One region of the Parabacteroides sp. 20_3 genome, then DNA from elsewhere that is predicted to be linked to it. Evidence: riboswitches for the same ligand, from Rfam matches in the RefSeq annotation. Region 1 holds a riboswitch; each other region holds the start of a gene.
The links. Region 1 has a riboswitch for thiamine pyrophosphate ahead of thiD (bifunctional hydroxymethylpyrimidine kinase/phosphomethylpyrimidine kinase). Riboswitches for the same ligand answer to the same signal wherever they lie in the genome.
Positions count from the first base shown of each region.

Region 2: it holds a riboswitch for thiamine pyrophosphate, as region 1 does, so the genes downstream of both, ACESPU_RS05925 (sulfide-dependent adenosine diphosphate thiazole synthase) here and thiD (bifunctional hydroxymethylpyrimidine kinase/phosphomethylpyrimidine kinase) in region 1, are expected to answer to the same signal.
Region 3: it holds a riboswitch for thiamine pyrophosphate, as region 1 does, so the genes downstream of both, ACESPU_RS20435 (TonB-dependent receptor) here and thiD (bifunctional hydroxymethylpyrimidine kinase/phosphomethylpyrimidine kinase) in region 1, are expected to answer to the same signal.

Region 1 is NZ_CAXSNO010000001.1:36,232-44,469, reverse strand. It holds gene cbiE (precorrin-6y C5,15-methyltransferase (decarboxylating) subunit CbiE) at 1-988, shown strand, start outside; gene cobM (precorrin-4 C(11)-methyltransferase) at 985-2,766, shown strand; gene cbiD (cobalt-precorrin-5B (C(1))-methyltransferase CbiD) at 2,766-4,700, shown strand; gene ACESPU_RS00165 (BamA/TamA family outer membrane protein) at 4,853-6,082, shown strand; TPP riboswitch at 6,186-6,283, shown strand; gene thiD (bifunctional hydroxymethylpyrimidine kinase/phosphomethylpyrimidine kinase) at 6,278-7,126, shown strand; gene ACESPU_RS00155 (thiamine phosphate synthase) at 7,119-7,715, shown strand; gene ACESPU_RS00150 (thiamine phosphate synthase) at 7,706-8,238, shown strand, end outside.
Region 2 is NZ_CAXSNO010000002.1:503,901-512,138, reverse strand. It holds gene ACESPU_RS05965 (ATP-binding protein) at 1-97, opposite strand, end outside; gene ACESPU_RS05960 (AAA family ATPase) at 243-890, shown strand; gene ACESPU_RS05955 (hypothetical protein) at 949-1,263, shown strand; gene ACESPU_RS05950 (hypothetical protein) at 1,263-1,556, shown strand; gene ACESPU_RS05945 (glycoside hydrolase family 3 C-terminal domain-containing protein) at 1,553-2,110, shown strand; gene ACESPU_RS05940 (hypothetical protein) at 2,196-2,600, shown strand; gene ACESPU_RS05935 (DUF3440 domain-containing protein) at 2,597-3,898, shown strand; gene ACESPU_RS05930 (ParB/RepB/Spo0J family partition protein) at 3,882-4,406, shown strand; TPP riboswitch at 4,497-4,593, shown strand; gene ACESPU_RS05925 (sulfide-dependent adenosine diphosphate thiazole synthase) at 4,656-5,426, shown strand; gene ACESPU_RS05920 (hypothetical protein) at 5,483-5,902, opposite strand; gene ACESPU_RS05915 (DUF6769 family protein) at 5,973-6,377, shown strand; gene ACESPU_RS05910 (efflux RND transporter periplasmic adaptor subunit) at 6,456-7,658, shown strand; gene ACESPU_RS05905 (efflux RND transporter permease subunit) at 7,674-8,238, shown strand, end outside.
Region 3 is NZ_CAXSNO010000012.1:105,357-113,594, reverse strand. It holds gene ACESPU_RS20460 (DUF3575 domain-containing protein) at 1-370, shown strand, start outside; gene ACESPU_RS20455 (DUF3868 domain-containing protein) at 379-1,863, shown strand; gene ACESPU_RS20450 (hypothetical protein) at 1,915-2,295, shown strand; gene ACESPU_RS20445 (thiamine diphosphokinase) at 2,376-3,035, opposite strand; gene pnuC (nicotinamide riboside transporter PnuC) at 3,053-3,640, opposite strand; gene ACESPU_RS20435 (TonB-dependent receptor) at 3,675-5,873, opposite strand; TPP riboswitch at 5,916-6,026, opposite strand; gene rimP (ribosome assembly cofactor RimP) at 6,264-6,731, shown strand; gene nusA (transcription termination factor NusA) at 6,736-8,001, shown strand; gene infB (translation initiation factor IF-2) at 8,022-8,238, shown strand, end outside.

The DNA.
Region 1 (8,238 bases):
GGAAAGCATCGTTGTATTCGCTTCCGGAGATCCTTTGTTTTTCGGATTCGCCGTTACGATTCAAAACCGATTGCCGGATGCGCAAATCCGCCTGTACCCGTCATTTAATTCCTTGCAACTCTTGGCACAAAATCTATTGATGCCTTACCACGATATGCGGATCGTCTCCCTTACCGGACGGCCTTGGCACGAGTTCGATCGTGCCTTGATCGAAAGTGCGTCTAAGATAGGCGTGCTCACGGATCGGGAACATACGCCTACGACTATCGCTCGCCGGATGCTGGAATACGGCTATGATAATTATACCATGTTCGTGGGAGAACGGTTAGGAAATACCGAACGGCAGAGCATCCGCCAATTCAGTATACAAGCCGCGGCAATGAATAATTTCGTTCATCCGAATTGCTTGATCCTAAAGAAAGAGCGTGACGGGCATTCCCGTAAATTCGGCCTGCCGGATTCCGCGTTCGAGCATTTGAACGGACGGGAGAAGATGATAACCAAAATGCCGATCCGTTTGTTATCTTTAAGCATGCTGGATCTGAGAAACCGGGAACGTTTTTGGGATATCGGCTTTTGCACGGGTTCTGTCTCGATAGAGGCTAAATTGCTGTTCCCGCATTTGCATATCACGAGTTTTGAGATCCGGGAAGAGGGACGAAAGTTAATGACTGAGAATTGTCATCGTTTTGGGACTCCGGGTATCGAGGCTATAATCGGAGATTTCTTATCGGTGGATTTATCAGCGTTGGAGGCTCCGGATGCAATCTTTATCGGCGGACATGGCGGGAAATTAGTGGAGATCCTTATGGTAGTTTCCAAAAAGATGAAAGAGAACGGTGTCATCGTCTTCAACTCCGTATCCGACGAAAGCAAAGCGCTTTTAGAGGAAGCGGTCCGCCAAACCGGTCTTCGGATATCCGCCCAAACCCGTATCACGATTGATGATTTTAATACGATTACCGTGAATGTTATTTATAAATTATGAGTACAATATCAATTATTCCAATATCCGATAGCAGCCGGGTGCTTGCTGAGCGAATTCTTGCTTCTTATCCCGAGGCGAAGATCTTACCATTCGGCTCTTTCTCAAAAGAGGTTTTTCACGAATCCAGTAGTTTGGTATTTATTGGAGCGATGGGAATTTGCGTACGCAGTATCGCTCCCTTCGCGGAAGATAAACATACCGATCCGGCCGTGGTTTGTATAGATAGTACCGGCAAATACGTGATTCCTGTCTTATCCGGACATATCGGTGGAGCGAACGATCTTTCCAAAGAGTTAGCGAACCTATTAGGAGCCGAAGCGATTATTACGACACAAAGCGACAACGCAAACCTATGGGCGCTCGATACATTAGGGAAGAAATACGATTGGACCTTGATCGCCAAAGATAGCAATGCCGCCATCTCCACTTTTGTCAATGGAAAACCGACAGCGCTACTCCTTGATATACGAGATAAAGGAACGGATTATTTGGAGCGTACGGTCCCGTCTCATGTCTCTATCTTTTATTCCTTCGAGGCGATACCGCAGCAAGACTATGAGTTATTGATGATCGTCAGTCCCCAACAATACGATACATCCATCCCTACGATCACCTATATACCGAAAGTCCTCCACCTAGGAATGGGTTGCCGCAAGGATATGCAAGGCGATCCTACGGTCGTTTACGAACATATTAAAGATGTATTGCGTGATAAACGCCTGTATCCGGAGGCCTTGGCGGATGTAAATACAATCGATTTGAAGAAATGCGAACCGGTGCTGACATTACTGGCTTATGGAGTTATGGAATGCCCTTTCCACACCTATACATCGGAGGAGCTGAAAGATATCCCGGTACCCAATCCCTCGGAGAAGGTACTGGAGGTAACCGAATCCCCAAGTGTATCGGAAGCTTCCGCCATTTATGCGGCTCATGGCGGTCCGCTTTTGGTCGAGAAGCAAAAAGCGGATTTAGGGAAAGGAAATGAATATACCTTTGCCGTAGCGTTAGATCGGACGGCCTGCCGCAAGGGACATATCGAGATCGTAGGAGCCGGTCCCGGCGATCCGGACTTAATCTCTATCCGCGGACGGCAAATGTTGGAGAAAGCGGATTTGATCCTGTATGCAGGAAGCCTCGTCCCGAAAGAACTTACCTTATGCGCGAAGGCAGGCGCTACAGTGCGAAGCTCGGCGGATATGAATCTGGAAGAACAGTTCGCGTTGATGAAAGAGTTTTATGATAAAGGATTGTTTGTCGTTCGTTTGCACACGGGCGATCCTTGCATCTATGGAGCTATTCAAGAGCAAATGAATTACTTTGATCAATACGGGATGGATTATCATATCACTCCGGGTATTTCCTCTTTCCAAGCCGCCGCCGCCGCTCTTTATTCCCAGTTCACGATTCCGGAGAAAGTACAAACGATCATCCTCACTCGTGGCGAAGGACGTACGCCCATGCCTGAGAAAGAGCAACTGCACAAACTGGCTCAAAGCCAAAGTACGATGTGTATCTTCTTAAGCGCCGGTGTCGTAGAGAAGGTCCAAGAGGAATTATCGCGACATTACGCTCCAACCACTCCGGTAGCCGCTTGCTATAAATTGACATGGAAAGACGAGCGGATCTACCGTGGGCAACTGAAAGATCTCGCGAAAATCGTAAAAGAGAATCATCTTACACTGACAACATTACTTGTCGTCGGGGATGCCATCGATAATCGCAAGGGTCTATCCCGCTTATATGCGGATGAATTCAAACATCTTTTCCGTAAGTAATGATACTGATCCTTGGAGGAACGACAGAAGGTCGTGTGGCTGTGCGGGTAGCGGACGAGGCAGCCGCTACCTATTACTATTCTACGAAAGGAACTTTGCAATCCATTGAATGCGCGCATGGAATCCGTTTGACCGGAGCCATGAATGCGGAGGAAATGGAGTGTTTTTGTCGTGACCACGCGATTAAGCTATTGATTGATGCGGCACACCCTTTCGCTCAAGTGTTACACCAAACGATCGAAAAAGTATCGAAATGTTTACAGATTCCGGTGATCCGTTACGAACGTCGGTATCCACCTCGTGATGAGGACTTGACTTGGTGCGATAGTTATGCAGACGCAATTCACCAAATGGAAAACAAAGGTATCCAACGGCTACTTGCCCTCAGTGGCGTGAACACCCTTGCCCCGCTCCGCCCTTATTGGCGATCGCATACCACTTGGTTCCGTATATTGGAGCGGGAGGAATCTTTGTCGTTGGCCGAGAAGCAGGGCTTCCCCCAAGAACGTCTGGTTTTCTATCGAGAAGGTGAGGATGAGTTAAAGTTGTTGGAGCAACTCCATCCGGATGCGATCTTGACAAAGGAAAGTGGTTTCTCCGGCTATTTTACGGATAAAGTGAACGCTGCCCGCCAATTCGGAATACCAGTATTTGTCGTGAAGCGTCCCGCATTACCGGAAACTTTCTACCGAGTGTATGGTGAAGACGGATTGCGCAAACAAATCGAACGCCTATTACCCGAATTCTTTCCCTTGAAAAGCGGATATACGACCGGAGCTTGTGCTACCGCCGCCGCAAAAGCTGCTTTATTAGCCTTATTAACAAGGGAGGAACAAACAGAAAGCCAGATAACATTACCCTCGGGAGAACAGATAACGTTGCCGGTAGCCTATACCGAATGGGCCGGGTGTTCCGCCACCTGTACCGTGATCAAGGAGTCTGGGGATGATCCGGACGTGACGAATCATAGCCGGATCCGGGTTACTGTTCAATTATCTCTCGATGCATCCGGTTGTGCCATCGCCGTGGCAGAGTCGTGCCACGGTGATGGCACAGCTGTGCCAAGCCGATGGCACAAGCGTGCCACGGTAATGGCACAAGAAGAATATTGTCAAGAAACAGAAAGCGACGATACGGGAAGAGTCATCTTCCAAGCAGGTGAAGGAGTCGGAACCGTGACCCTTCCGGGACTCGGCTTGAAAGTCGGCGGCCCGGCTATAAACGCCACGCCCCGTAAGATGATCCGGCAAGAGCTGATTCCACTCCTGCCCTCACCCGATTCCGTCGCTATTGTCACGGTCTCGGTTCCCGGTGGCGAGGAGTTGGCGAAACGTACCTTCAATCCGAAACTTGGAATTATCGGGGGAATCTCCATTATCGGGACATCCGGAATCGTGCGTCCTTTCTCATCGGACGCTTTTATCGCCTCGATACGGAAAGAAGCCAGTGTCGCCAAAGCGATAGGTTGCGAGACGTTGGTTATTAATTCCGGGGCGAAGAGTGAACGCTACCTTCGGAGCTTATACGCTTCTTTGCCTCCACAATCATTCGTCCATTACGGGAACTTTATCGGAGAGACGCTAAAGATCGCTGCCGATTTAGGTTTCAAGCAGGTTATCTTAGGTATCATGATCGGCAAGGCGGTGAAACTTGCGGAAGGTTTCCTGGATACACACAGCAAAAAAGTCGTCATGAACAAAGGCTTCCTTCAAGATGTAGCGAAAGAAGCGAAATGCGAGGAGGCGACCGTAGATGCAATCAATCGGATTACGTTGGCCCGTGAATTATGGGAGCTTCTTACGGAAAAAGATCAAAATCGTTTTTTCCCATTACTTTTACAAAAATGTAAATCGTATTGCGCTCCTATCCTTCCCGACGGCGAACTAACCTTGCTGTTAATATCCGAAGAGGGCAAGGTCTTGTACCAATCTTAGCTGTAGAGACGCAGCACGCACGCTACGTATCTACAACCCCCAGACTGTAATAGCATTTCTTTTTAGCTGTTTATTCTTTTTTATTAGGGATTCTTTAAGAATACATATTAGGAGGATTTCGTACTTTTGCCCTCTAAATATTGATTAAAATAATGTTTAGATATCTTTTAATTTATATGGCCTGCCTTCTATTCGCCTTTTCCGTAAAGGCGCAAGGCATTTCCAATGACACGATTCCGAAAGAAGTGCTGATGCTGGATGGTAAGCCTATGACCGAAAAGCAAATACAACGTTATCATAAACAATTACATAAAGACTCCATACGGGCCAACAAAAGGATCTGGTGGTCTATCCTTGGCGGACCGTCTTACACGCCGGAAGCCTCCTTTGGCGTAGGTGGCGCGGTTTTGGCTAGCTTTCGCTTAAACAAGAATGATACGATATCCCAACGATCGTTTATCCCTGCGGGATTTAACATCACCTTAAACGGGACGTTCGTTTTTGCCGGTGCCGGTACCTTATTCTTCAACGAGAATCGCTTCCGTATTTATATCAGTTACGGTTATCGGAACGAACCTTCGCATTATTTCGGGAAAGGCTATGAGACGATCGAGCAAATCGAGAAAAGCGATTCGACAACGAAATTCCATAAGAGTTCTTTCCAACTATATCCCCGTTTCGTATGGGAAGTTAGGCCTCATTTATATACGGGTCCTCTTTTTGATATTAATTTCAGCAAATCAGATGATATCAACCCGGTGATGGCCGAAGATCCTTATTTCAATAAGTTCAAACGAGATTATGTCAATATCGGTGTCGGCGGCTTGATTCAATACGATACACGAAATGACGTGGCGACCCCAAGTTCCGGTATGTTACTAAGCGCGATCGCTAAAGTGTATGGAAAGTATTTAGGCGGTGCATATAATTATGAGATGTTCGAGTTAGAATACCGCCAGTTCCAGCAAGTATTTCGTCCTCGTAGCACCTTGGCATGGATCGCCAAGACACAAATCGGTGTGGGAAACGTTCCTTTTACGGAGCTTCCTTCGTTTGGCTCTCCTTTCGATCTTCGCGGATACTATTGGGGCAAGTACCGTGACAAGACCATGGCGTATGGGATTCTGGAGTATCGTCATATGTTCGGCAGCGTGGAGAAATATAAGAGCGGTAATTTCTGGGCGAAGTGTGGTTTTGTTGGCTGGGTCGGCACGGGTACGATCGGAAACGCTCCTATCGTAGACTGGAATAAATGGAAGTTCAACTACGGCGTAGGCTTACGTATCCAAATGCAACCCGGCAAGAACTTCCGCCTAGACGTAGGCAAAGACCCGAACCAAAAAGGGATGGCGGTTTATATGAATATGACGGAAGCCTTCTAAAACCAGAAGGCTCCCGTCTACGATTTATGGAAGTATAACCTTGCGTTAAAATTATCGTTTAAAAGCCGGAAATATCTTAATATCGATTTTTTTCACTAAGTTTGCGTCGTCGAAGGGGTGCCATACTATATGGGCTGAGATCATACCCTTACTACTTGATGCGGGTAATGCCGCCGTAAGAAAAACGAATGTTAGATGGATAAAAATGAAACGTACCGTTATCCGGTAGCTTTAACGATCGCGGGCTCTGATAGTGGCGGTGGTGCCGGAATACAAGCGGATATTAAGACTTTTTCCTCGCTGGGTGTTTTTGGAGCCTCGGCGATAACGGCTATAACCGCTCAAAACACACAGGGAGTGCGAGGGATCCAAGCGATCTCTCCCGAGATTTTGAGAGGACAAATCGAAGCTATTCTTGAGGACTTCATCGTAGATGCCGTAAAAATAGGGATGCTACATAACAAGGATGCCGTAAAGGTCGTATCTGAAACTTTATCTTCCTTCCAACAGACTTCTATCATTTTAGATCCAGTGATGATATCCACGAGCGGAAGTAAATTATTGGAGGATGACGCCATCCGAACCATCATTGATGAGTTGTTCCCTAAAGCGACACTGCTTACTCCGAATATTCCCGAGACGGAATATCTTTCCGGTATAAAAATCAATAACGAGGCGGATATCTTACTTGCCGCCCGGAAATTGCAGGAAAAAGGATGTAAGGCTATATTGATCAAAGGGGGGCATATTCCCGGAGTAGAAACGGTGGATCGGTTATTTATCAATGAGAATAATCCGATTTGTCTGGCCTCGCCAACAGTGGAGACTTTCAATACCCATGGAACGGGCTGTACGCTATCGTCCGCCATCGCCGCTTATATGGCACTCGGCCATTCATTGGTGGAAGCCGTACGATTAGCCAAGGAATATATGAATAACGCGCTCGTTCACGGGGCAAATGTATGCATGGGAAAAGGGCACGGACCTGTAAACCACTTCTTCTCACCCTCTGCCCTTCATAAAATCCGATGGAATCATGAATAAGCTGGTCGTAATTACTACACCTTATTTTTTCGCGGATGAAGCTTCTTTGATCGAACTTCTATTCGCGGAAGGAATGTCTCGTTTACATCTACGTAAACCGGATTGTAAACGTGATGAATTGGAGGGCTTATTGGATAACATCTCTCCGGCTTATTACGACAGGATCGTTCTTCATGATTGGTTTACCTTGGCAGAAGAAAGGGCTTTAGGAGGAGTCCATTTGAACAAGAGGAACCCGGAAGCTCCACCTTTATATAAAGGCAGTATAAGTCGTTCTTGCCATAGTCTGGAAGAGATTATCAAGTATAAACCGGTATGCGACTATGTATTCCTTAGCCCGATCTTTCAGAGTATATCCAAAGAAGGATATGGTAGCGGATTCCCCTTAGATGGATTGCGAAACGCAAAGGGCATCATCGATGATAAGGTGATCGCCTTGGGAGGAATCTGCTCACAAACAATAACGAAATTAAGAGATATCCCCTTCGGCGGTGTCGCCGTTCTCGGGGCCCTTTGGGGAAACGATCCCTCCCTTCTTGTTGCGGATCAACTCATAAAACAATTCAAACGATTACAAGTATGGCCTTAAATTATTATTTCGGATATGATGAGAATGGAAGAGTCGGTCGGAGAACAACCGGATTACGCCCTCCTTTTGGTGGGAGTAACCGCTTGATGTTTATAACGCATCGTACACCTAAATATACGGAATGCGACGAGGTACGCATGGCAATCCAAGGAGGATGTTCGTGGATACAATTGCGTATGAAAGACGGGATCTATGAGGATACCGTACGTAAATGTGCCACTATCTGCGCGGACGAATGTGAGCGAATCGTGGATTTCTGCGTAAACGATGATCTGGAAGCCGCCGTGACATGTGGCGCTACGGCTTGTCATCTAGGTAAGAATGACATTCCCTTGGATATCGCTTGGGAAGTACTGAAAGACAAGTTGGACTCCAATGCCATCTTCTATATCGGGGCTACGGCTAACACGTTCGAGGATATCCGGCTGGCCGTAGAACGAGGCGCCTCGTATATCGGACTAGGGCCGTATCGCTTTACAGGTACCAAGAAGAATTTGAGTCCCATCTTAGGTTTGGAAGGTTA
Region 2 (8,238 bases), on a different contig from region 1:
TATTGGCCAAAATCAAGTCGGTCTTTTCATCTTCTACATCGGTCTTCTTGTCTATAGCCTCATTAAGAAATGTTGTATTGGAATGAATGTTATTCATGATAAATTGAGTGTACTAAATTTATTCGAAAACAAATGTAAGTATAAACTTTGATTATTTTTTGTTTTAGTGTTTATTATATTATTATCGTGGCTTTAAAAATAATTTTGTACGTTTGTAGATGGTTGAATTAAACTTGAAATCTATGGATAATAAAATCATATTGACGATAGGCCGCCAGTTCGGAAGCGGTGGCCGCGAGATCGGACAACGTTTGGCGAAGGAGTTGGGTATCGGTTACTATGATAAGGAACTGATTACCGTGGCGGCCCGTGAGAGTGGATTATGCGAGGATGTTTTCGAGAAGGCAGACGAACGTGCCTCCAGTGGTTTATCGTACGCTTTTACGATGGGGTATTCTTCTTTTATGGGAGGGATGTTTACGCCTTATAATGATATTTTGTCTAATGACGGTCTTTTTAAGATACAGAGTGACGCTATCCGTAAATTGGCGGAGACTGAGTCGTGTGTTTTGGTAGGGCGTTGCGCTGATTATATCCTCCGGGATAATCCGGCTTGTTTGAGCTTCTTTATCCATAGTTCAGTGGAGAGCCGGGTCCAAAAGACCGTGGAAAGGCATGGTGTGACGGTGGAAGAGGCGAAGAACATGATGGAGAAGACTGATAAATCCCGTGCGGCTTACTATAATTATTATACGAATAAGACATGGGGAATGGCCTCTTCTTATAATTTCTCGATCGATGTATCCGTATTAGGGATCGACGAGACCGTGGAATTTATGAAAAGCTTTATCGAGCGCAGATTGAATAAGCGTCCGTCTCATTTCGGATAAATCGTATTCTTGAGAAACCATTATTGAATAGAGATTAACCTATTAAAACTAAGAAAGTATGCGAAAACCTTTTATTACTGTTCGGCTGACCCATGGTATGTTGGGCGCCTTGTTAGTTTCCACCTGTGCTTGTTCGGGCACGAAGTGGACGGAGGTGGAGAAAGATTCTATCCGTATCGTTACCCAGCAAGAAGGAGCTGTATTAGGATATTCCGCCAATTCGGGGGTGAGACTTCTTACTGTTGACGGATATGCCTTCAAAGATCTGAATCGGAACGGGCGGCTTGATCCGTATGAGGATTGGCGTCTTACGCCCGAGGAACGTGCCGTTGATTTGGCCGGACAGTATCTACAGAGGAAATCGCCGGATTGATGCTTTATAGCGCCCATCAATCTATCCCCGGTGCCTCGAAAGGGTTTGGAACTTCTACCTACAATGGCAAATCTTTTGATGAGAGTGGAGCCCAGCCATCCGATCTTTCCGATGCGCAGCGTAAATTCCTCACCGAGGATAATGTTCGTCATGTATTGGTTACGAGAGTGCAAAGCCCGAAAGTGGCGGCTCGCTGGAATAATAATGCGCAAGCTTTAGTGGAGGGCATCGGTCACGGTATCTTACGGTCGTTGATAATCCCGATGAGGCGGATTTCGCCATCGTCTTTATGACGAGCCCGAACAGTGGTACGGGGTATGATAAATCCGATCGTGAGAAAGGTGGAAACGGTTATATGCCTATCAGTTTACAGTATAATGATTATACCGCTACCTATGCCCGTAACCCAAGTTTGGCGGGGGGAGATCCGTTTGAGAATTTCACGAACCGTTCTTATAAAGGTAAGTCCGTGAAAACAGCTAATAAGCAGGATATGCTCTCTGTTTTGGAGACAAAGGCTAAAATGGAAGGTAAGCCTGTAATCGTATCTTTGGAGATGGATAAGCCTACGATTATGTCCGAGTTCGAGGGTTCGGCGGATGCCATTCTGGTGAACTTCGGTGTACAAAACCAAGCGGTCTTGGATATCATCAGTGGAAAAGCCGAGCCTTCCGCTTTGTTGCCTTTGCAGATGCCGGCAGATATGCGTATCGTGGAGGAGCAATTCGAGGATGTTCCCCGGGATATGAAATGCTATACGGATAGCGAGGGCCATCTGTATGATTTCGCTTTTTGTATGAATTGGAAAGGCGTTATCGATTATGAGCGAGTGACTAAATATAAATAGAGTAAATTACATTTTTGTGTTTTTGTGGCTACGGTATCTATATATAATGCCTAAATTTGCATGGTAATATTATTAAGTGCAGACCATGAAAATTATGACATTGCAGGGAACGGACAAATTGTTATATGAACTTGTCGCACCTTTGGTCATGAATCCAGCCATTTTGCGACAAAATAACAATTACCCTTTTAAAACATCTCGTAGCCACGTTTGGTATATAGCCTTTCATGAAACAGCTGTTGTTGGTTTTATGCCTGTAAAAAAAGGACATCTCTATTACTCTATAGACAATTATTTCGTGAGTGGTGATGATCCTTCGGTATTGAGTGAACTTCTTGAAGAAGTCATAAAGGATTTTTCATCTCAAGCTTCACTTATGGCTGTTGTGCATAAACGTCATGTAAAAGTGTTCTCACAAAAAAAGTTCCAGACATGTGTTGAGTGGAAAAATTATGATAAAATGCATTATTTACCGGAGGTAGAGTCATGATGCGAAGAATGGATGTGTACGAGGCGACAGAGAAAAGATTGAAGATCATTTTTGATTATTTCGATTACGTATACGTCTCTTTTTCCGGCGGAAAGGATAGTGGTGTACTGTTGAATTTGTGTGTAGATTATATTCGTAGATACGCTCCGGGACGAAAATTAGGTGTATTTCATATGGATTATGAGGTTCAATACAGCCAGACGACCGAATATGTGGAAAAGGTTTATGCCGCTAATTCCGATATCCTTGATATTTATCATTGTTGTGTTCCTTTTAAAGTCCAGACATGTACATCTATGTTTCAACAATATTGGAGACCTTGGAGCGAGGAGTACCGGGATATCTGGGTTCGAGAGATGCCCCATTCATGTCTCCGGGCGAAAGACTTTGACTTTTTCAAGGAGGACATGTGGGATTATGATTTTCAGAATATGTTCCCTTTTTGGTTGTATCAACGGAAAATGGGCCGGCGTATATGTTGCCTTGTTGGTATCCGTACCCAAGAGAGTTTTAATAGGTGGCGGGCCATACATAGTGATAAGAATTACAGAAAACTAGCTAATTATAAATGGACTCGCAGAATGAATTATTCTATATATAACGCATATCCTATTTATGATTGGAAAACTCAGGATATCTGGATAGCGAACGGAAAGTTCGGTTGGACATATAATCATTTGTATGATTTGTATTATCAAGCAGGGGTGCCTTTGTCCCGGCAACGTGTGGCGAGCCCATTCATATCCCAAGCGATATCCACACTGTTCATTTACAAAGTTGTCGATCCCGACATGTGGGGGAGGATGGTTGGACGTGTAAACGGTGTTGGCTTTGCCGGTATATATGGGAATACCTCCGCTATGGGATGGAGGGCTATCAAGTGCCCAGCCGGGTTCTCTTGGGAGAAATATATGTATTTTCTCCTAAATACTTTACCCGAAGAAACTCGTGAGAACTATTTGAATAAGTTAAGAGTCAGCCGTAAATTCTGGAGAGAAAAAGGAGGATGCCTCAGTGAGGAGACTATCGCTAAGTTACGGGCGGCTAATATTCCTATCATTGTGGAAGAATGTACCGCTTACCATACGGATAAGAAACCGGTACGGATGGAGTATATCGATGATATCAATATACCTGAGTTTAAAGAAATCCCTACTTACAAACGTATGTGTGTTTGTATTTTGAAAAACGATCATACATGTAAGTATATGGGTTTTTCCCAGACAAAACGAGAAAGGGATATGAGAAAAGAAGTAATGGACAAATATAATTTTTATAAGCATGGGAAACTTTGTTAGTCCGGCATATGGTGTTAGGGCTGTCCCTATAGAAAAAATTGTAGCCAACAGCTATAACCCTAATATCATGGCACCACCGGAAATGCGATTATTGGAACTTTCCATTTGGGAGGATGGCTATACGATGCCTTGCGTCTGTTATTATCTTGAAGAGGATGATTTATATGAGATAGTAGATGGTTATCATCGTTATCTGGTTATGAAGCAATCTCAAAGGATTTATGATCGTGAGAAAGGAATGTTGCCTGTAACGGTGATTGAGAAAGATATTTCAAACCGAATGGCTTCAACCATTCGCCATAACAGGGCTCGAGGGATGCACAACTTGGAACTTATGACGGAGATTGTTACGGAGTTGGTCAAATCTGGGATGTCTGATAAGTGGATCATGCGTAATATTGGAATGGATAAAAATGAGTTACTTCGGTTCAAGCAGATTTCGGGATTAGCTGAATTATTCCGGGATAAAGAATTCGGTTGGTCTGATGACTGGTCGGAAGAAGACTAAACTTTTTACATTTTGTTTGGCTGAGCGTTTTTTGCCTTTTATGGCTCTGTTGAGTACATATATACTAATTTTTTGTACATTTGCCCCCGACTTTTCACATAGGGGTGCCCGAGTCATACGGGCTGAGATTATACCCATCGAACCTGATCCGGGTAATGCCGGCGAAGGGAAAATAAGGTAGAACTAGGAAATAAAGGGGGCGTTACCTCTATGTGCTCCCTGATGTTTAAACTTTAATTAGTTATTAAGATGGAACAGATTGTTTCAAGTGGAATCATTGACTCTTACTTCGAGAAGTTGAAGAGCAACTTGTCTGTGGATGTAGCGATCGTGGGAGGGGGACCTTCCGGTATCGTGGCCGCTTATTTCTTGGCGAAAGCCGGTAAGAAGGTGGCGTTGTTTGATCGTAAGCTGGCTCCCGGTGGAGGTATGTGGGGCGGCGCTATGATGTTCAACGATATCGTGGTGCAGGAAGAGGCTATGCCGATTATCAAGGAATTGGGCGTAAGTTATAAGGAGGGTGCTAACGGCACGTATATCATGGATTCGGTACATACCACTTCCGCTTTGATTTATCAGGCGACGAAGGCGGGCGCTACGATCTTTAACTGCTATTCGGTAGAGGACGTGGTGTTTCATAACGATGCCGTAGCCGGTGTGGTAGTGAACTGGGCTCCGGTAATCCGTGAGGGGATGCACGTGGATCCGTTGACGATCATGGCAAAGGCTGTCTTGGAAGGTACGGGGCATGATTGCGAGATCGCCCGTGTGGTAGCCCGTAAGAATGATATCCAATTGAATACACCGACCGGAGGCGTGATCGGCGAGCGTTCCTTGAATGTGGAGCTGGGTGAGCAGACGACGGTGGAGAACACGAAGGAGATCTACCCGGGATTATTCGTTTCCGGTATGGCCGCTAACGGCGTAAGCGGTAGCTTCCGTATGGGACCGATCTTTGGCGGCATGCTGATGAGCGGCAAGAAGGCGGCTGAGTTGATCTGCGAAAAGCTTGGGAATTGAAAATTGAGAATTGAGAATTGAGAATTATTGATTGTTGTATCTTTAATTTTCAATTCTCAATTCCCAACGGTTTTTCCTTGTCTCAAGAATAAGAATCCCGTTATGATCAACGCCGTGGATAATCCCGTATAGAATACAGAAATGAAAGAATTCGGCAGTAAATGGAGCGCACGGATCGTGATCCCGAAAGCGATCATGAAGATCATGATAATCCAACCTTTCACGTCGAAGAAAGAGAACGGGCAATGTTTCCCGTTTTTCCGGGAGATCCGTTCGGAATGTTTATAGAAAAGCCGTTTAAAGACCAAATTGAAGAAAAGTAAGAAAACGATGGTCGCTTCCCCGATCTTGAATAACCAATAATGGGTATCGTTTAACCATGTGACGATACCGATGCGTAAGATATTGATACCGGCGAAAATCCATACGCAACCGGCGGTATATAATAATACCTTTTTATTTACTCCAAACTTCATCTATCTTTTTATTTACCGCAAACTTACAACATTCATGTAAAAAACGGAAAAATATCCTTATCTTTGTGCCATGCGTGAGAAAATGAAACAGAGGGTTGTACAATACGTGGTGCTGATGGCCGGCATCTTGGCATTGCTTTCTGTGGTTATCCCTCACCATCATCACCGGGACGGGATGCCTTGTTATCAATCCTTGACCGCGGAGCAAGCGCATGGCGATAAAAGCACTGATACGCATGATTGCGGTTGCGACGGGCATAACTTGGCCTATTTCAGTACGCATATTTCTCATTTTATGGATGGAGATGTGGATATACATCTGATGCCGTTACTCGTCTTATTTGATTACATTTATCCACCTGAACCGGCGTTTTGCGGACAGCTCCTTGATCACGAGAACGCCCCCTACATTGAGTCGCTGCACGACACTTGGATAGTGAGTGCCTCGGGACTTCGTGCCCCTCCTATGTCTTGATACCTCGTTTGTGAGAGCGGGTGAGGACAGACTTGCCCCTATCTATTTATTATTAACGATATCAAGATTTTTTACACAATGAAGAAAATATATTTGGTAGGTGCGATGTGCGCTTACCTGTTTGCCGGTTGTGCGGGAAATGCGTCGCAAGCCGGACACGATGAGCATAATCATGAATTAGAGGCTCACGACCATGATCATGAGGGACATGAACACGAAGGCCATGACCATGAGCATGAGGCCGGTGGTACCCATCCCGGCGAGATTGTCTTTAAGAAGGCTTTAGCCGAGGCCGTTGGTTTGCAGACCGTAACGGTTAATCCCGCTCCTTTCACGGATGTGATTAAGACGAGCGGACGAGTAATGGCGGCGCAAGGGGAGGAGTCCGTGATCGTCGCTACCGTTCCCGGCGTGATCTCGTTTGGTAGCTTGCCGTTCGTGGATGGTACGGCGGTACGCAAGGGACAGGCCGTGTTGAGTATCGCTTCCAACGCCCTCTCGGATGGAGACGTGGCGGCAAGGGCTAAATTCGCTTATGAGACAGCGAAAAAGGAATACGAGCGTATGCAAGCCTTGGTAGGCGATAAGATCGTATCCGCCAAGGATTTCGAGCAGGCCCGCTTGAATTACGAGAACGCCAAGGTCGCTTATGAGGCGATAGCGGGAAAACAGACGGCGAAAGGCGTGTCTGTAGTCTCTCCCTTGAACGGTTACTTGAAGAACATCCAAGTGAAAGAGGGTGATTATGTATCCGTAGGTCAGCCTTTGGCTACGATCTCGCAAAACAATCGTTTGGTATTGCGTGCGGACGTGTCTGAGAGGTATTACAACGATCTTCCCATGATCCAAACCGCTAATTTCATGACTCCGTATGATAACGCTCTCTATAAATTGTCTGATTTGCGTGGACGGTTGTTATCGTATGGAAAGGCTTCCGATATGAACTCTTTCTATGTACCGGTGACTTTCGAGTTCGATAATAAAGGAGCGGTTATCCCCGGTTCTTTCGTGGAGATCTTTTTGTTGACAAAGCCGATGGAGAATGTCTTGAGCGTGCCTGTCTCCGCCCTTATCGAGGAGCAGGGCGTTTATTCGGTATTTATCCGTCTGGATGAGGAAGGCTATAAGAAGCAATGGGTGACGCTGGGAGCGAATAACGGCTCGGAGGTACAGATCCTTTCCGGATTGAAACCGGGCGATGAGGTCGTGACCCGTGGCGCTTACCAGATCAAGTTGTCTTCCGCTTCTAACGCGATACCGGCTCATAGCCATAGCCATTAATAGGAGGGATGTTGCATGTTAAATAAGATAATTTATTATTCATTGCACAACCGGTTGGTAATCTTGGTTTGTGCGCTATTGCTGATGATCTGGGGTACGTACACGGCGTTTAATACGGACGTGGATGTGTTCCCGGACTTGAACGCCCCAACGGTCGTGATCATGACCGAGGCGAACGGTATGGCTCCCGAGGAGGTGGAACGCTTGGTGACATTCCCTGTGGAGACTGCCGTGAACGGTGCGATGGACGTACGGCGTGTGCGTTCCTCGTCTACCACCGGATTCTCCGTGGTTTGGGTAGAGTTCGATTGGGGTACGGATATTTACCGGGCTCGTCAGATCGTGTCCGAAAAACTGGCTGTCTTGGGTGAGAGCCTTCCCGAGAACGTAGGTAAACCGACCTTAGGCCCGCAGTCATCCATCTTGGGTGAGATGATGATCCTCGGTTTGACCGCCGATTCCACGTCTTTGTTGGACTTACGTACGATCGCCGACTGGACGATCCGTCCCCGTTTGTTGTCTACGGGCGGTGTGGCGCAGGTGGCCGTGATCGGTGGCGATATTAAGGAGTACCAGATCT
Region 3 (8,238 bases), on a different contig from region 1:
TGAGGCTCGTATGAAACATTGGCTGGTACAACCAGAAGCTCGTTATTGGTTGTGCGAGAAGTTCAACGGACATTTCTTCGGCTTGCATGCGCACTATGCGGATTACAATGTTGGAGGTCTGAAGTTCTTGAGCAAGAATATGGAGAATCATCGGTATCAAGGTAATTTGTATGGAGCCGGACTTTCTTATGGCTATCAGTGGTTGTTGAGTGACCGGTGGAGCATGGAAGCCGTGCTGGGTATTGGTTGGGCGCATCTGGATTATGATAAATATCCTTGTGCCACTTGCGGAACCGTATTGAAAAGCGATACGAAAGATTATTTCGGGGTTACGAAAGCCGCTATTTCTATTATTTACTTTATTAAATGACCCAAGCGATGAACAAGAAGATAAATGCATATATGATGGCGGCTATGATGGCCGTCGTGTCTCCGGCAATCATGGGACAGACTGCCTCGGATGGGGTTAAAGTGATTTGTAACGACGTGGTACAGAAGGGCGACTCGGTGTATATCGATGCCGTGGTGACGGTAAGTAGCGATGCGGTGAAATCCCGTAGCTATTTGGAACTGACCCCCGTCTTGGAATCGGCTTCGCAAAAAGAGGGGCTTCCTTCTATTTTGGTGAACGGACGTATCCGCCAGAAAGTATATAACCGTGAGGTCGCCTTGGATAATTTGAACGACGTACCTCATTATACTATCTTGAAAGCCGGGAAGGAAGATCAAGTGGTAAGTTATAAAACCGCCGTGCCTTTTGAGGATTGGATGAAAGACGCACGTGTCGTGTTAGACCCGAATCTATGCGGTTGCGGTAAGGAAGAGGCCGGTAGTCCGTTATTGATCGCTGACAAGATTCGTCGTCGTCCGGATAAGCGCTATGAGGTTCAGCCTACATTCTCTTATATCACGCCGATGGCAGAGACGGAGAAGCATCGTGCGGAGGTCGGTACGGCTTTCTTAGACTTCCAAGTGGGTAAATATCAGATTCTTCCTGATTTCCGTAATAATGCGGTGGAGTTGGCGAAGATCAATAATACGATCCGTACCGTTACAGAGGATAAGAACGTGAAACCGACAGGTATCGTACTGAAAGGATATGCCTCACCGGAAGGCTCTTACGCTAGTAATAAGAAATTGGCGGATAATCGTGTCAAAGCGTTACGTGACTATATCCGCCAGAAGAATGACTTCAAGGCTGATTTCTTCACGATGAGCTCGGAACCGGAAGATTGGGCCGGTTTTAAGGAAAAGGTAGAGGCCGATCCGAATGTACCGAATCGTAGCGAGGTATTGGCGATTATCGATAGCTCGGATGATCCGGATCGCAAGGAGGCTAAGTTACGTGCCTTGGGTGGTGGCGCCGCTTTCCGTTATGTGCTGAAAGATATTTTCCCTTCGTTACGTCGCTCGGAGTATAAGATTGATTATACGGTACGTGAGTTTACGGAGGATGAGGGGCGTGAGATCATCAAGACTCGTCCGCAACAGCTAAGTTTAGGGGAGATGTTCGCGGTGGCTAACAGCTATGAGATCGGTAGTGACGAATATAATAATGTATTTGATATCGCTGTTCGTATGTTCCCGAATGATCCGGTAGCGAATCTTAACGCCGCGAATATCGCTATGGGCAAGGGTGATTATGCTTCCGCTAAGAACTATTTGGCGAAAGCGGGGAACGCCCCGGAGGCGGTTCACGCGAAAGGAGTGTTAAGTATGTTGACTGGTGATTTGACAGAAGCGGAATCTCTATTGAAGCAGGCTCAGGATATGGGAGTAAAGGCCGCGGCGATAAATTTAGAGGAATTGCGCAAGAAAATAGAGGATAATGCGGTATTTGATAGTTTCAACGCTGTAAAATGATAGCTATTCCTCCCTATGTATAGGGTAGAAGGCACTTAATTTGTAAATGTCATGAAGACAAATATTAATAATAATTTCTTTTATATGGAACAAGCATCAGATGTAGTAGAGTTGGTTCTGCCTCATGAGGTAGATAATCCAAACAATGTCTATCTGTATCTGGAAGGAGATGCTTGGTGCGCATACGAACGTTCAGCCTACTATCTGACTCAGATGGAGGTTTCGGTTGTATTAAAGAAAGAAGTAATCCACGATGACTATGACGTGGTTTTACTGAAAGCTTTTTTCGCCGTGAATGATATGTATTTGCCCCTTTCTCCTACGGCTGTGCTGAAGTTGGTTGCCGACGATAAGCTACAGTTCCAGATAAGGGATAGGGTAGAAGGTTTTTCCGAATGGAAAGAGAATGAGTTAAAAAAATTATCTGCTTGATAAGGAAGCGAACGCTTCTTATTTAAGCATGTAAAGTTGAGGGGTGTAACGGTCCTGAAAAGTAGTGATACTTTTCAGGACTATTTTTTTGTATGGGGAGCTTCCCTGTAAATGATCACCCGGCAATCTGGGGAGAGGGTGACGGTAAATTGATTTCCTAAAGCCTCGTTGAGAGTTCCTTGCCACCATGAGGTGAGCTTTCGTTGGCAAATGGGCCAGCGGAGTCCTTCTGTACTAATCTCCCCTTCGGGATAAAGAACGAAAATGGAGATTTGTTGCCCCGGATAAGAAGCGAAAGTCGTTGTTTCTAAGATAGGTGTGAAAAGACCATAGTCGGATAACATCTCCACCCGCTTGAATAAGGGGGCATACTCCATAAGAAGGGATATATTTCCCAATGTATGATCCTCACGCAATCCGGTAGCTCCTAATATGAGAACTTCTCGATAGCCTTGGGCATGGGCGAAGCGGATGGATTTGGAGAGGTCGTTGATCTCTTGGTCCTCTACATGGTGGATTCGGTCTGCGTAGCGTTTGCGCAGGTCGGCGGGTATACTGTCCAAGTCTCCTACGATAGCGTCCGGATGAATACCCTTTTCATAAAGTGTCTTTACGGCTCCATCACAAGCGATAATCGTTTTCGCTTCCTTTAATAATCTCAAGGGTAACTCAGCGGAAGGAAATCTCCCATTCGCTACGATCACACATCCTCTTTCCTTCACTTCCGTATTATCTCCCATAATTCATAAATTATAAATTAAAACTCTTCCCCTTTCTTCCGCCAATTGTAATAGCCCACAATGGCTAGTGTCGCATAGCAAAAATAGAGTAGCATCGTCGGATACAAGCCCCGAAGGTAATAAAGATATACGGAAACGAGGTTTACGATTACCCAAAAAATCCAATGCTCGATAATTCGCCTTGCCAGCATCCAAGTAGCGACAATGCCTACCGACGTGGTGAACGCATCGCCTACGGGGATGGGAGAGTCCGTGAATTGATGAAGGAGATACCATAAGATGGCGAATACAACGGCCAATGTTCCGATAATCCCCACGAAAAGCGGAAGGCTCAGATGGGTGTATAGGATACGGTCGGAGGGAAGACTGTCGTTTTCCGTGTGTATCTCATGTTTCTTCCGGGTCCATTGATAGAAACCGTATATGCTGATTCCTACGTAATAGGTTTGCAATCCCATGTCCGCATAAATCTTAGCGGACAGGAAGACAAAGACATACACGAGGGAGGTGAGGAATCCCACCACCCACATGCCCTTATGTTGTTTAATCTCTAGAAAGAGATAGAGCAGACCGGTTATTACTCCGAAGTATTCTAGCCAAACCATTTTAGTAATTGATAATTGATAATTGAAAATTAAGTTAGAATTTGAAGGTGATCCTGGCCATGGCGTTCGTGCCGGCTTGGGTGAAATAACCGTCATCCTTTTTACGTGTGCCGTTTTCGATATACGAGTATACCCATGCGTTGGTCTCGTACTTCTCGTTGAAGAGGTTGTTGATAGTCACGTCTAGGGTTATTTCTTTCATGAACTTAGGCTGGAAGGCGTAACCGATACGTAGGCTATTGATAAAGTAGGGATCGATGGAACGATCCTTGCTGCTTGAATTGTCTATGTATTGGCGGCCTACTATTTGTGAGTTGAAACTTGCGATAAACCCTTTGTAAACGAAATCGAACATGCTGTTCGCTATTAGATTGGGTGAGAAAGCTATATTCGTTGTGCCTAGATCATTGATCTCTTGTCCTCCGGTATCCCAATTATCCACGTATTCCACGAAATGCTTGATTTTATTTTGGCTGAGGGTTACGTTCGCGCTCCAATTTAGCCAAGAGGTGATTTGTACACCTCCGGTAAGCTCGATACCCATTCGGTAACTATCCTTTATATTGGAAGTGAGGGCCTCGCCGATCTCGCTGATCTTGCCGGTCAGGATCAATTGGTTGTTGTAATCCATGAAATAGAGATTGGCTCCAAACCGGAAACGGTCGTTACCAAAACTATAACCGGCCTCGTAATCATATAAGGTCTCGTGGGTAGGACGTTCCTCGGGGCCTGCCTCCGTGAAATTGTCACGGTTCGGTTCCCGGTTAGCGACGGAGAAAGAGACGAAGGCGTTATGGCCATTGTTATGGAAGTTTATTCCGGCTTTCGGGTTGAAGAAGTTCCAGTTCTTACGAATGTCCAGTCCTTCCCCGGCTTTGTCATCGTTTCCCTTAATGGTGTAATGGATCCCACGGTATTGTAAGTCCAGATAGCCGGTGAAAAGAGGGGAAAGACGTTGAGTCAATTTAGCGTATGCGTTGTAGTCTAATTTCTTACCGGTATTGCGATAATATTCGTAATCCGGTTGTGGCAAGACGTTTGCGCTTTTGGTCCACATTACCCGGCCAAAATGATCGCCTACATAGTTGTTGACGGCGGTTCCCAGCGTAAGGCGGGTATTGTCACGTTGATAGTTCGCGCTATAAACGGCCCCATAGAAATAATTGTCGAGCCATTTACGGCGCACAAGGTCCGTCTTTTTTACGGTATTACCCTCCGGATCGATATATTCCGGTAGTTTATAACTGCTGAATTTGGCTTTCGATTTATAATCCTCGTAATATCCATTTCCGTCGGTGTAATGAAGGGTCAGGTTCATATTCCAGAAATCTCCGATACGCTGGCTGGCCATTAAATGGTAGTTGTGTTGCCAATAATTATCCGTCTGATTGTTATAAAACTTCTTCACTCCATCTTCCTCATATTCTCCGCATGGATTATAGCTACGATCTGTGTCAAGTAAATAAGACGGAACACCGTTCCATGCTTGATAGGTCTTCTCGCTGTTCCCGAAGGCTTGGAATTTAATCAATGTATTATCGGCATAGAAAGCGGCGGAGGCATAGTAAGAACTCATACGGGCGGAGGCACGATCGATAAAGCCGTCGCTACGGATATTGGAGTAGCGGGCGTCGAAAGCGAAATGATCGTAAAGTAATCCAGTGCCGCCTTTTACCGTATGTTTCAGCGTACCGAAAGAACCTGCTGATACGGAATATTCGCCGTAAGGCTTTAAGGACGGTTTCTCGGTCTGCATGGCGACCGTAGCGCCAAAAGCCGCAGCTCCGTTCGTAGAGGTTCCGGCGCCTCGTTGGATCTGGATCGATTCTACCGAGGAAGCTATATCGGCCATATTAGCCCAGAATACGGTATGAGACTCGGAGTCATTAACCGGTACGCCATTGATCGTGATATTGATACGGTTCGCATCTGTACCCCGGATACGAAAACCGGAGTAACCGATACCCGTTCCGGCATCCGAGGTCATGATAACAGACGGGGATTGGGAGATAAGGAATGGGATACCTTGCCCGTTGTTCCGGCTGCTTAGTTCTTGTTTGGAGATGTCGCTATAAGCTACCGGGGTCTCTTTCCCGACTTTGGTAGCGGTAATAACCACTTCATCTAAAGATACGTCTTTTGAGATTTTCAAGGAGTCGACCGGACTAGGCATTTGTGCCTTGGCGGTTGTAGCCAGCAAGGAGCCGGCCAAGATAACCAATACATTTTTCATCTTTTCATCTTTTTGCTTTAAAACTAAATAGATGAATAGAAAGGATCGGAGAAGCATGAATCCCTACGACAGCATTACCTGTACAGGTTCTATGGGTATGATCTCAGCCCGCTCCTTTCGTGAAGGATTCCGCGAGCACCCCTTCGTATTCGGCAGCAAAGATAGGCATAAAAATGTTAATAAATATTACTATCAATAGTAAATCGGATTTCTATAGATATTAATTCTGATTACTATCGATCGTAATCCGGTTTGTGTCGTATTAATTTTTTCTGCAAAAAGATGAGGATATTTTGAGAACTCATTGATTTTTTGTATATTTGCGGGCGATTAAGTGAAGTTGAGGAGGGGGCGGGTAGTCCCCTTCTTTTGTTCTTAACAGATATGTGTATGATAGAAAAGAAAGTGGTAAGCCAATTAGTAGAGGAAAAACTAGCCTCTTCAAGCAATTATTTAGTAGACGTAGTGATTAAACCGGGGAACCTGATAGTCGTTGAAATTGATAACGATGAAGCGGTAAGCATTGATGATTGCGCTGAGTTGAGCCGGTATTTGGAGGAGCATCTGGATCGTGACGTCGAGGACTATGAGCTGGAGGTTGGCTCCGCCGGCATTACTTCTCCTTTTAAGGTACTTCGCCAATACGTCAAGAACATCGGAAACGAGGTGGAGATGCTGTTGAAAAACGGCTCGAAGCTGACAGGTGTGTTGAAATCTGCCGACGAGAACGGTGTGGTTGTCTCTGTCGAGAAGAAGGTGAAACCGGAGGGCGCTAAGCGGAAGGTAACCGTGATAGAGGATGAGTCGTATACATTTGATGAAATAAAATATACAAAATACTTAATAAGATTCAAGTAAGATTATGGCCAAGAAAGAGGAAACAATCAGTATGATTGACACCCTTGCGGAGTTCAAGGAGTTGAAGAATATCGATAAAGATACGATGATTAGCGTTTTGGAAGATTCGTTCCGTAACGTGATCGCCAAGATGTTTGGCACGGATGAGAACTATGACGTGATTATCAATCCTGAGAAAGGTGATTTCGAGATCTGGAGAAACCGTACGGTTGTGGCTGATGATGAATTGGAGGATGAGAACTTGCAGCTTACGTTGACGGAGGCCCGTAAAATCGACGCCGACTGTGAGGTGGGCGAGGAAGTGACCGACGAGGTGCATTTCGCGGACTTCGGACGTCGTGCGATCTTAAACTTGCGCCAGACTTTGGCTTCAAAGATACTTGAATTGCAGAAAGACAGCTTGTACGCTAAGTATAAGGATAAAATCGGCCACATCATCGCCGCTGAGGTTTATCAGGTGTGGAAGAAAGAAATCCTGTTGCTGGATGACGATGGTAATGAGTTGCTACTGCCGAAATCCGAGCAAATCCCGACCGATTTCTATCGTAAGGGAGAGACCGTACGTGCGATCGTTCAACGTGTGGATAACTATAATAACAACCCGAAGATCCTTCTTTCCCGTACGGATAAGGTCTTCTTGCAGCGGTTGTTTGAGTTGGAGGTTCCGGAGATTAATGACGGCTTGATTACGATCAAGGCGATCGCCCGTATCCCGGGAGAGCGTGCCAAAGTGGCTGTCGAGTCATACGATGACCGTATTGACCCGGTGGGTGCTTGCGTAGGTATGAAAGGCTCTCGTATTCACGGAATCGTTCGCGAGTTGAGAAACGAGAACATTGATGTGATTAATTACACCTCAAATCTCTCTTTGTTTATCCAGCGTGCTTTAAGCCCGGCTAAGATCTCTTCTATCCGTGTAAATGAGGAAGAAAAGAAAGCTGAGGTTTATCTACGTCCTGAGGAGGTCTCTTTAGCGATCGGTAAGGGCGGTCTGAATATTAAGTTGGCTTGTATGTTGACTGAGTATACGATTGACGTATTCCGTGATATCGAAGGAGCGGACGAGGAGGATATCTACTTGGATGAGTTCTCCGACGAGATCGACAGCTGGGTGATCGACGCACTGAAGAATATAGGATGCTATACGGCGAAGAGCGTCCTTGCTATGAACCGCAATGAGATTATTGAACGTGCCGATCTGGAAGAGCAGACCGTGGACGATCTTTTAGCTATCTTATCCGCGGAATTTGAAGATGAAGGTAACGAATAAGTATTACGACAAAGTTAGATATGCCTATAAAATTAATTCAAGTACAGAGAAAATTGAACGTGGGAATCAACACGGTGGTTGAGTTCCTGCACCGGAATGGGTTCTCGGTTGAGGATAATCCCAACACGAGGATCAGTGATGAACAGTATGCTTTGCTCGTAAAAGAGTTTGGAAAGGATCTGCCTGAGAAAGATCGTAATTTTGCGGCGGATCGTGCGCAGAAAGAGGCTCCTTCTG